Mesorhizobium japonicum MAFF 303099: one gene and its partner. Each later gene encodes a partner of the first gene's protein in a complex. Links are inferred from orthologs where the notes say so. Each region holds a gene or a part of one and is shown in the gene's direction. Other genes may lie near its edges.

Region 1 (4,867 bases):
CATCGAGGCCCGTGACCTCAACGAGGCCGTGCGGGTGGCAAGCGGACATCCATTGGCCACGATCGGGCACATCGAAGTCCGTCCGGTCGTCGACTTCAGCCAGCCCCGGCCGGTACTGTGAGCGCCGCCAGCACGCATGCCTGCCTGGCGACGGTGTATCGCACCGAGGGACGGCGCGTGCTGGCGACCTTGATCCGCCTGCTCGGCGGGTTCGACGCGGCGGAGGAGGCCTTGCATGAGGCCTTCGCCGCCGCCGCCGAGCGGTGGCCGCGCCAAGGCCTGCCGGCCAATCCCTATTCCTGGCTGGTCTCGGCCGGCCGCTTCAGAACCATCGATCGCTGGCGCCGGGAAGCGCGGCTGGCCGGCACTTTGCCGGAACTGTTGGCCTTGAGCGAACAGATAGCGGAACCGATCACGCCTGAAGACATAGCGGACGATCAACTGCGGCTCATCTTCGTCTGCTGCCATCCGGCACTGGCGCCGGACGCACGCATTGCCTTGACGCTGCGCGAGGTGGGCGGCTTGACTACCGAAGAGATTGCCCGCGCCTATCTGACGCCGGCGCCGACCATTGCCCAGCGCATCGTGCGGGCCAAGGCAAGGATCCGCGACGAGGCCATCCCCTACGAAGTGCCCGACCGCAGCGCGTTGCCGGCACGCCTCGAAAGTGCGCTGCAGGTGATCTACCTGATCTTCAACGAGGGTTACGCGGCAACGCAGGGACCAAGCCTGACGCGGGCGGATCTGTGCGCAGAGGCGATCCGCCTCGGCCGACTGGTGGTGGATTTGCTCGACCAGCCCGAAGCACACGGGCTGCTGGCGTTGATGCTGTTGCATGAGGCAAGGCGCGCGACGCGGGTCGATGCCAATGGCGACATCGTCCTGCTTGAGGATCAGGACCGGTCGCTGTGGGACGGCGGGCTGATAAGCGAAGCCAACGGCCTCATTGGGCGGGCGCTCGCTTCACGACGGGTTGGACCCTACATCCTCCAGGCGGCCATTGCCTCCATCCACGCGGAAGCGGCGGGTACGGTGGACACCGACTGGACCCAGATCGTTGCACTTTATGACGTGCTGAGGCGCGTCGCCCCCTCCCCGGTGGTCACGCTGAACCGTGCCGCCGCCCTTGGCATGCGCGACGGGCCGCAAGCCGGTCTGACGGCGATCGAAGCGGCACTGGAACAGGGTGGCCTCGACGGCTACCATCTGGCGCACGCGGCGCGCGCCGACATGTTGCGCAGACTAGGCCTGACTGAAGCCGCACGCGCCTCTTACCAGCAGGCGCTGGACCTGACCCGCCAGCCGGCAGAACGACGTTTCCTAAAGACTCGTCTCGATCAACTCGCCGAACATCGCACCCTGCGCGACTAGACTCGTCCGACCTTGCGGCAGTGTATTTTCCTGTTTTGTTCCTGATGCGGATTCGCTACGGTTAGCCGCCTGATTCGAGTCAATCGGGATTCTTTCCACCGATTTTTTTGTGCTGTGAACAAGCAGGAGAGGACGACGAATCTTCACCCGCCCTTAACGTGGTCTGCTACGGCAAGGTGGGTTTTGAAATCGGGGATATCATGGCAGAGGCAGCGCGGAAATTCGGTGTGGCGGAGCAACCGCTCTATCGCGAGGCACCGAACAATATCGAGGCCGAGCAGGCGCTGCTCGGCGCGATCCTCGTCAACAACGATGCCTTCTACCGCGTCTCCGACTTCCTGAAGCCGGGCCATTTCTACGAACCCCTGCATCGCAGGATCTTCGAGATCGCGGCCGAGCTCATCCGTATGGGCAAGGTGGCGACGCCGATCACCTTGAAGACCTTCCTGCCGGCCGACGAAAAGGTCGGCGACATGACGGTGGCGCAATATATCGTGCGCCTGGCGGTCGAAGCCGTCACCGTCGTCAACGCCACCGACTATGGCCGCGCCATCTACGACCTTGCCACGCGCCGCGCGCTGATCACCGTCGGCGAGGACATGGTCAACATCGCCTATGACGCGCCGGTCGACATGTCGCCCTCCGAGCAGATCGAGGACGCAGAACGCCGGCTGTTCGAACTGGCCGAAACCGGCCGCTACGATGGTGGCTTCGAGAGCTTCACCGACGCGGTCAAGACCGCTGTCGACATGGCCAACGCCGCCTATATGCGCGACGGCCACCTGTCGGGTCTTGCCACCGGCATGCGCGATCTCGACCGCCGCATGGGCGGCCTGCAATCGTCCGATCTGATCGTGCTTGCCGGACGCCCGGGCATGGGCAAGACGTCGCTCGCCACCAACATCGCCTTCAACATCGCCGAAGCCTACGTGCCAGCGCAGCAGGCCGACGGTTCGTTCAAGGCGGCCAATGGCGGCGTCGTCGGCTTCTTTTCGCTCGAAATGTCGTCCGAACAGCTAGCGACCCGTATCATTTCCGAGCAGACGGAAATCTCGTCGTCAAAAATCCGCCGCGGCGAAATCAGCGAAATGGACTTCGAAAAGCTGGTCGCCTGTTCGCAGACCATGCAGAAGATCCCGCTTTTCATCGACCAGACCGGCGGTATTTCCATTGCGCAGCTGTCCGCCCGCGCGCGTCGCCTGAAGCGCCAGCGCGGCCTCGACCTGATCGTCATCGACTATATCCAACTGATGCAGGGTTCATCCGCCAGGGCTTCGCAGAACCGCGTGCAGGAAATCACCGAGATCACCACAGGCCTGAAGGCGCTGGCCAAGGAGCTCGCCGTGCCGATCATCGCGCTGTCGCAGCTGTCGCGTCAGGTCGAAAGCCGCGAAGACAAACGCCCGCAACTCTCCGACTTGCGTGAATCCGGTTCGATCGAGCAGGACGCCGACGTCGTGATGTTCGTCTACCGCGAAGAGTATTATCTCAAGAACCGCGAGCCCAAGCTTGGCACCGAGGAATACGTCAAGTGGGAAAACGAGATGAACGAGATGCGCGGCAAGGCCGAGGTCATCGTCGCCAAGCAGCGCCACGGCCCGACGGGCTCGGTAACGCTCGCCTTCCACGGCGAATTCACCCGCTTCTCCGATCTGGCGGAAGAGCATCATATTGCGGAGAGGTTTGAGTGACCTTTTGAGACAGGCCTCGACCCTTCCAGCACCTTTGTGCGCGTATCTGACGGCAGGCCACGCCTGATGGCCAAATCGCGCGTCCAGTTCATCTGCCAGAATTGCGGTTCGGTGCATCAGCGCTGGGCCGGCAAATGCGATGCCTGCGGCGAATGGAACACGCTGGTCGAGGAAGGCACCTCCGGTGGCATCGGCTCGGGGCCAGCCAATATGCGCAACGCCCGCAAGGGCCGCGCGGTGGTGCTGACCACGCTTTCCGGCGACATCGAGGACGCGCCGCGCATCATTTCGGGTATTGGCGAACTGGATCGCGCCACCGGTGGCGGCTTCGTGCGCGGCTCCGCACTTCTGGTCGGCGGCGATCCCGGCATCGGCAAGTCGACGCTGCTCACCCAGGCCGCCGCCGCGCTGGCGTCGCGAGGCCACCGTATCGTCTATGTCTCGGGCGAAGAAGCCGTCGCGCAGATCAGGCTGAGGGCGCAGCGGCTCGGCGTCGCCGACTCACCAGTCGAACTGGCGGCCGAGACCAATGTCGAGGACATCCTTGCCACGATCGCCGACGGCAAGCGGCCGGACCTGGTCATTCTCGATTCCATCCAGACGCTGTGGACCGACCTTGCCGATTCGGCGCCAGGTACAGTCACCCAGGTGCGCGCCGCCGCCCAGGCGATGATCCGCTATGCGAAATCCACGGGTGCCGCGATCGTGCTGGTCGGCCATGTCACCAAGGAAGGCCAGATCGCCGGCCCGCGCGTGGTCGAGCACATGGTCGACGGCGTTCTCTATTTCGAGGGCGAAGGCGGCCATCACTACCGCATCCTGCGCACGGTGAAGAACCGCTTCGGGCCGACCGACGAGATCGGCGTCTTCGAAATGTCGGACAAGGGTTTGCGCGAGGTCTCCAACCCCTCGGAGCTGTTTCTCGGCGAGCGGCATGCCAAGTCGCCGGGTGCCGCCGTTTTCGCCGGCATGGAAGGCACAAGGCCCGTTCTGGTCGAGATCCAGGCGTTGGTGGCACAATCCTCGCTCGGCACGCCGCGCCGGGCAGTGGTCGGCTGGGACGGTGCGCGACTATCGATGGTCCTGGCGGTGCTGGAGGCGCATTGCGGCGTTCGATTCGGCCAGCACGACGTCTATCTCAACGTCGCCGGCGGCTACCGCATCAGCGAGCCGGCGGCCGATCTCGCGGTCGCCGCCGCACTGGTTTCCTCGCTCACCGGTCTTGCCCTTCCCGCCGATTGCGTCTATTTCGGCGAAATCAGCCTGTCGGGTGCCGTGAGGCCGGTCGCGCATGCGCAGCAACGCCTCAAGGAAGCCGAAAAGCTGGGTTTTGGTAGTGCGGTTCTGCCCTTGGGCAGCGAGGAACTTGCCGGAGGGATCGGGGCCGGTGCTTTCCAGCCCACCGAGCTTGCCGACCTCGTGGCGCGCATAGCCGGCTCACGTCGAAGCCGCGTGGACGAAGAAGAATGACGCGGCTCGCCGAGCCGTGAAAAAAGAATCGGAGTGGGGCGAAAGACATGCCGATTACGCTGCTTGACGGAATCCTGGTCGGCTTCACCCTGGTCTCGGCGATGCTCGCCATGGTTCGCGGCTTTTCGCGCGAGGTCCTGTCGGTCGTCTCGTGGGCGGCGGCGGCGGCGGCGGCTTTCTTCTTCTACAAGCCGGTCCTGCCCTATCTGAAGCCTTACATCGAGAATGAAAAGATTGCCATGGCGGCCTCCGCCGGCGTCGTCTTCATCATCGCGCTGATCGTCGTCTCGGTCATCACCATGAAGCTCGCCGACTGGATCATCGATTCGCGCATC
Region 2 (3,938 bases), 4.5 Mb from region 1 along the record:
CGGCGATGCTCGACTGGAACAGCCATGTGATCAGCGCCGCCAGGAGATAGGCGGTGATGGAATCGCTGGAGAAGTAGTTGATGATGACCGGCATCAGCTGGCTGTTGCGCAGCGGCTCGGATGCCTGGCCGATCATCTCCAGCGACAGGATCAAGAGGCCGATGCCGACCAGGATGCGGCCGGTCTGGCGCCAGTCGCGCCGCTCGGTGGCCATGAACATCACCGTGCCGGTGATTAGGCAGAGCGGCACCAGCAGCGTGAGGTCGAAAGTCAGCAGCTTGACCACAAGCGCCGAGCCGATCTCGGCGCCGCGCACCGCCAATTGGCCGGCCGCACCCGAGACGATGCCGGAACCGGCGAAGGAGCCGACCAGCAGGGTGACCGCGGTCGAACTCTGCAGCGCGATCGCAAGGCCGGTGCCGGCCAGCACCGCCATGATCGGATTGCGCATGGTGGCGCGCAGCCTGTGGCGCAGCACATCGCCATAGGCGCGTTCGACGCCGGTCTTCACCATGCGGGTGGCAAACAGCATCAGCGCCACGGCGCCGGCCAGATGCAGAAGGACGACGGAACCGCTCATGTCGGCGCCTGCATGCGGACAGGGCACGCGGTGCGGACGGCGCGGCGAACAGGCGGAAAAACAAGGGTTCGAATCATGGTCATGGCACTGTGGATAATAGCCGGAATATTTTAGCCGGATAATAAAACTTTGTCGATTTCAAGGGGCCGTCGTGGCGCGACAGGCCGTGTCGGGAATGGATGGGTACGCAAATGGTCGCACGGCCACGCCCTGGCCGGTCTGGCGAACGGCCGCTCTTGCCGGGGGTCGATGTTGTCTTTGCGGTGATGTTCAAATATCGGCAATAAGACGAAGATTTCATTACACAATTGTAATGCCTGTGTTCAGTTTCAGTTCATCCTCCGGTCGCTATTCCTCGGGCATCGACAACCAAGGAGATCTCTGATGAAGCGCATCGTTCTTTCTGTCCTCGCCGTCTCGATGATGGCCGCCACGTCACTTGCCGGCCAGGCCGCGCCGACGAACGCGCCGGTCGCGCCGCAGTCGAATTACACCAAGGTCGACTGGCAGAAGCCGGGCCACCACAATGATGTGAGGAAGCGCGTCTTCAAGAAGAAGGTCGTCGTGAAGCGGAACCACTGGCGCAACGGCCAGAAATATTCCGGCTGGAGGCAGCACCAGCCGATCCGCGACTATGGCCGCTACGGCCTGCATCGTCCCGGCCGCGGCCAGGAATGGATCCGCGTCGGCAACGACTATGTGCTGGTCGGCATCCTCTCGGGCGTCATCTTCGGCGCGCTTGCCGCGCAGTAAGCGTCCAGCGCTAGCCTGGAAAGGAGGGCGGTCCGTATGGCCGCCGTCTTTTTGCCCTGTGGAAACCGGGTATGGCCAGCATTGGGGGTCGTCGGATTTAGCTGGCATGATTATATGGTGGGGAAACGAGTTCCCTCAATGCGCTTTCCACCCGCCTTTCTCGACGAGATCCGCGACCGCGTGCCGATTTCACAGGTCATCGGCCAGCGCGTCGCGTGGGATCGCAGGAAGACCAATGCGTCGCGTGGCGATTTTTGGGCCTGCTGCCCGTTCCATGGCGAGAAGAGCCCGTCCTTCCATTGCGAGGACAAGAAGGGCCGCTACCATTGTTTCGGCTGCTCGGTCTCGGGCGATCATTTCAAATTCCTGACCGAACTCGACGGAATGAGTTTCCCTGAAGCGGTCGAGAAGATCGCCGACATGGCCGGCGTGCCGATGCCGGTGCGCGACGCCCAGGAGGAACGGCGCGAGAAGGAACGCGCGAGCCTGACCGACGTCATGGAGATGGCGACCGCCTTTTTCCAGGAACGGCTGCAGGGGCCTGAGGGCGCAAAGGCCCGCGCCTATCTGCGCGACCGTGGATTGACGCCGGCAACGCAGCAGTCGTTCCGGCTGGGCTACGCGCCGGACAGCCGCAATGCGCTCAAGGAGCATCTCGCGGCAAAAGGCGTGCCGAAGGCCGATATCGAAGCCTGCGGGCTGGTACGACACGGCGACGACATTCCGGTCTCCTATGACTGGTTCCGCGACCGCATCATGTTCCCGATTCCGGATTCGCGCGGCAAGATCATCGCTTTTGGGGGCCGGGCGCTGGCGCCCGATGCGCTGGCCAAATACATGAACTCGCCCGACACCGAGCTCTTCCACAAGGGCAATGTGCTCTACAATTTCGCCCGCGCCCGCAAGGCACTCGCCAAGGACGGCACGGTCATTGCCGTCGAAGGTTATATGGACGTGATCGCGCTGGCGCAGGCCGGCTTCGAGAATGTTGTGGCGCCGCTCGGCACGGCGCTCACCGAAAACCAGCTGGAATTGCTTTGGCGTATGGCGCCCGAACCGATGCTGTGTTTCGACGGCGACAAGGCCGGGCTGAAAGCGGCATGGCGTGCAGCCGATCTGGCACTGCCATCGGTGCAGGCCGGGCGCTCGGCGCGCTTCGCGCTGCTGCCGGAAGGCAAGGATCCCGACGACCTCGTCAAGGCCGAGGGGCCGGACGCTTTCCGCGCGGTGCTTGCCGATGCGCGGCCGCTGGTCGACCTGTTGTGGATGCGCGAGACGGCGGGCGGTGTCTTCGACACGCCTGAGCGACGGGCGGAACTGGGAAAGACGCTGCGGGAACTCGCCAGCCGCATCCGCGACGAAAGCACGCGCTATCACTACCAGCAGGAAATGCGTGAGCGCGAAAAGAGCTTCTTCGGCTCGCAGCGCGATGCGCGGCAAGGGCGCCAGGACTGGAAACCAGGACAGGGCAAGGCAGCCGCACCCGGTGGCCAATTCGCCAAGCCTGGCGGCGGCCGCATGGCGATCACCGAAAGCCTTGGCCAGTCGGCGTTGGTCAAGCGCGGCAGCGAGGGCATGTCGGTGCGCGAGGCGACGATCCTCGTGGCGCTGGTCAACCATCCGCCGCTGATCGACGAGAATTTCGCCCATGTCGAATTTCTCGACCTCGCCAATTCCGAATTGCAGCGGCTGCACGCCGCCATCCTCGACGCGATGGCGCATGACATGGCCAATGACCGCCACGCCGTGGTGGCGACGATCGAGCGTGCCGGCTGCGCCGAGATCTGGGAGCGCGCCGTCGGCCTGATCCGGCGGGCGCGGCAATGGCCCGCGCTGGAGACGGCGGCACTCGACGACGCCCGCGACGCCCTGAACCAGGCGCTGCACTTGCAGCGCAGCGCGCGCACCTTACATAAGGAACTGAAACAGGCGGAAGCGGCGCTCGAAGCAGATCCCTCGGACGAAAACTTCCGCCATCTGATCGAAATTCAGGCGCAATTTCAGGATGTACAGGCGACGGAAGCGCTGATCGAAGGATTCGGCGTTTCGTCGGGCAGGGCTGGGCGAGCCTAAGTGCAGCTGAGTACAGGAATGAGAGCGTGGCCAGGCTTCCCAGGGAAGCAAGGCGCGCTAAGTCGGGTAATTGATTCGCTTTTTTCATGCGAATCATGCCAGAGGCGCTTGACCTTCCGACAGAATGGCGGAATCAGGACGATTCGAAACGTTAACCCGCACCCGCGCCGACGGGAAATGAGCGATGTGAGGTACTGGTCACTGGACAGGCAGGCAGCCTGCCACAGATATCAGGGTTAATCTGGACTTAATGCATGTCGCCCAAGAGTGGGACCGGTTTTGGGATGACGGCATGCACCAAACAAAAGAGATGATGCGGTTAGTGGCCCGGTGAGGCGCGTTTAAAAAACGAGCGTATCCGATTTGACTGGTCCGACAGCTTACGCGGCCCCAAAGCTTGGCCGCTAGGAGAAGATAAAAATTATGGCGACTAAGGAAAAGGAAGAGGTCGAGACCGAACGCGAAGGCGCCACCGATGGCCCTCTGCTCGACCTTTCCGATGATGCTGTCAAGAAGATGATCAAGGCCGCCA

Evidence for each region. Proteins that work in one complex are often made in the same cells at the same time.
Region 2: the proteins of MAFF_RS31885 (region 1) and dnaG are in contact, whole or in part, in a crystal structure (PDB 2R6A), measured with the Geobacillus stearothermophilus proteins. The link is inferred for Mesorhizobium japonicum MAFF 303099 from one-to-one orthologs. Residues at the interface, in WP_033016901.1 of Geobacillus stearothermophilus: Ser13, Glu15, Ala16, Gln18, Glu91, Leu92, Asp94, Ala95, Val96, Pro97, Thr98, Ala99, Ala100, Asn101, Tyr104, Tyr105, Ile108; in WP_049624496.1 of Geobacillus stearothermophilus: Lys456, Leu457, Leu458, Pro459, Ala460, Asn463, Ala464, Leu467, Leu535, Leu536, Ile537, Ala538, Gln544, Glu545, Asp548, Tyr549, His552.

The regions. Positions count from the first base shown.
Region 1 is NC_002678.2:6,481,321-6,486,187, reverse strand. Bases 918-3,816 are described here. They hold MAFF_RS31885 (replicative DNA helicase), read left to right. Parts: upstream 918-1,571; coding sequence 1,572-3,062; downstream 3,063-3,816. Other genes in these bases: radA (DNA repair protein RadA), read left to right, coding at 3,129-3,816; MAFF_RS31890 (RNA polymerase sigma factor), read left to right, coding at 918-1,371. Also shown: MAFF_RS31895 (YciI family protein), read left to right, coding at 1-121; more of MAFF_RS31890, read left to right, coding at 118-917; more of radA, read left to right, coding at 3,817-4,532; MAFF_RS31875 (CvpA family protein), read left to right, coding at 4,580-4,867. UniProt on the Escherichia coli protein: The main replicative DNA helicase, it participates in initiation and elongation during chromosome replication. Travels ahead of the DNA replisome, separating dsDNA into templates for DNA synthesis.
Region 2 is NC_002678.2:2,002,000-2,005,937, reverse strand. Bases 985-3,938 are described here. They hold dnaG (DNA primase), read left to right. Parts: upstream 985-1,471; coding sequence 1,472-3,406; downstream 3,407-3,938. Other genes in these bases: rpoD (RNA polymerase sigma factor RpoD), read left to right, coding at 3,830-3,938; MAFF_RS10825 (RcnB family protein), read left to right, coding at 985-1,333. Also shown: MAFF_RS10830 (Na/Pi cotransporter family protein), read right to left, coding at 1-580; more of MAFF_RS10825, read left to right, coding at 965-984. UniProt on the Escherichia coli protein: RNA polymerase that catalyzes the synthesis of short RNA molecules used as primers for DNA polymerase during DNA replication.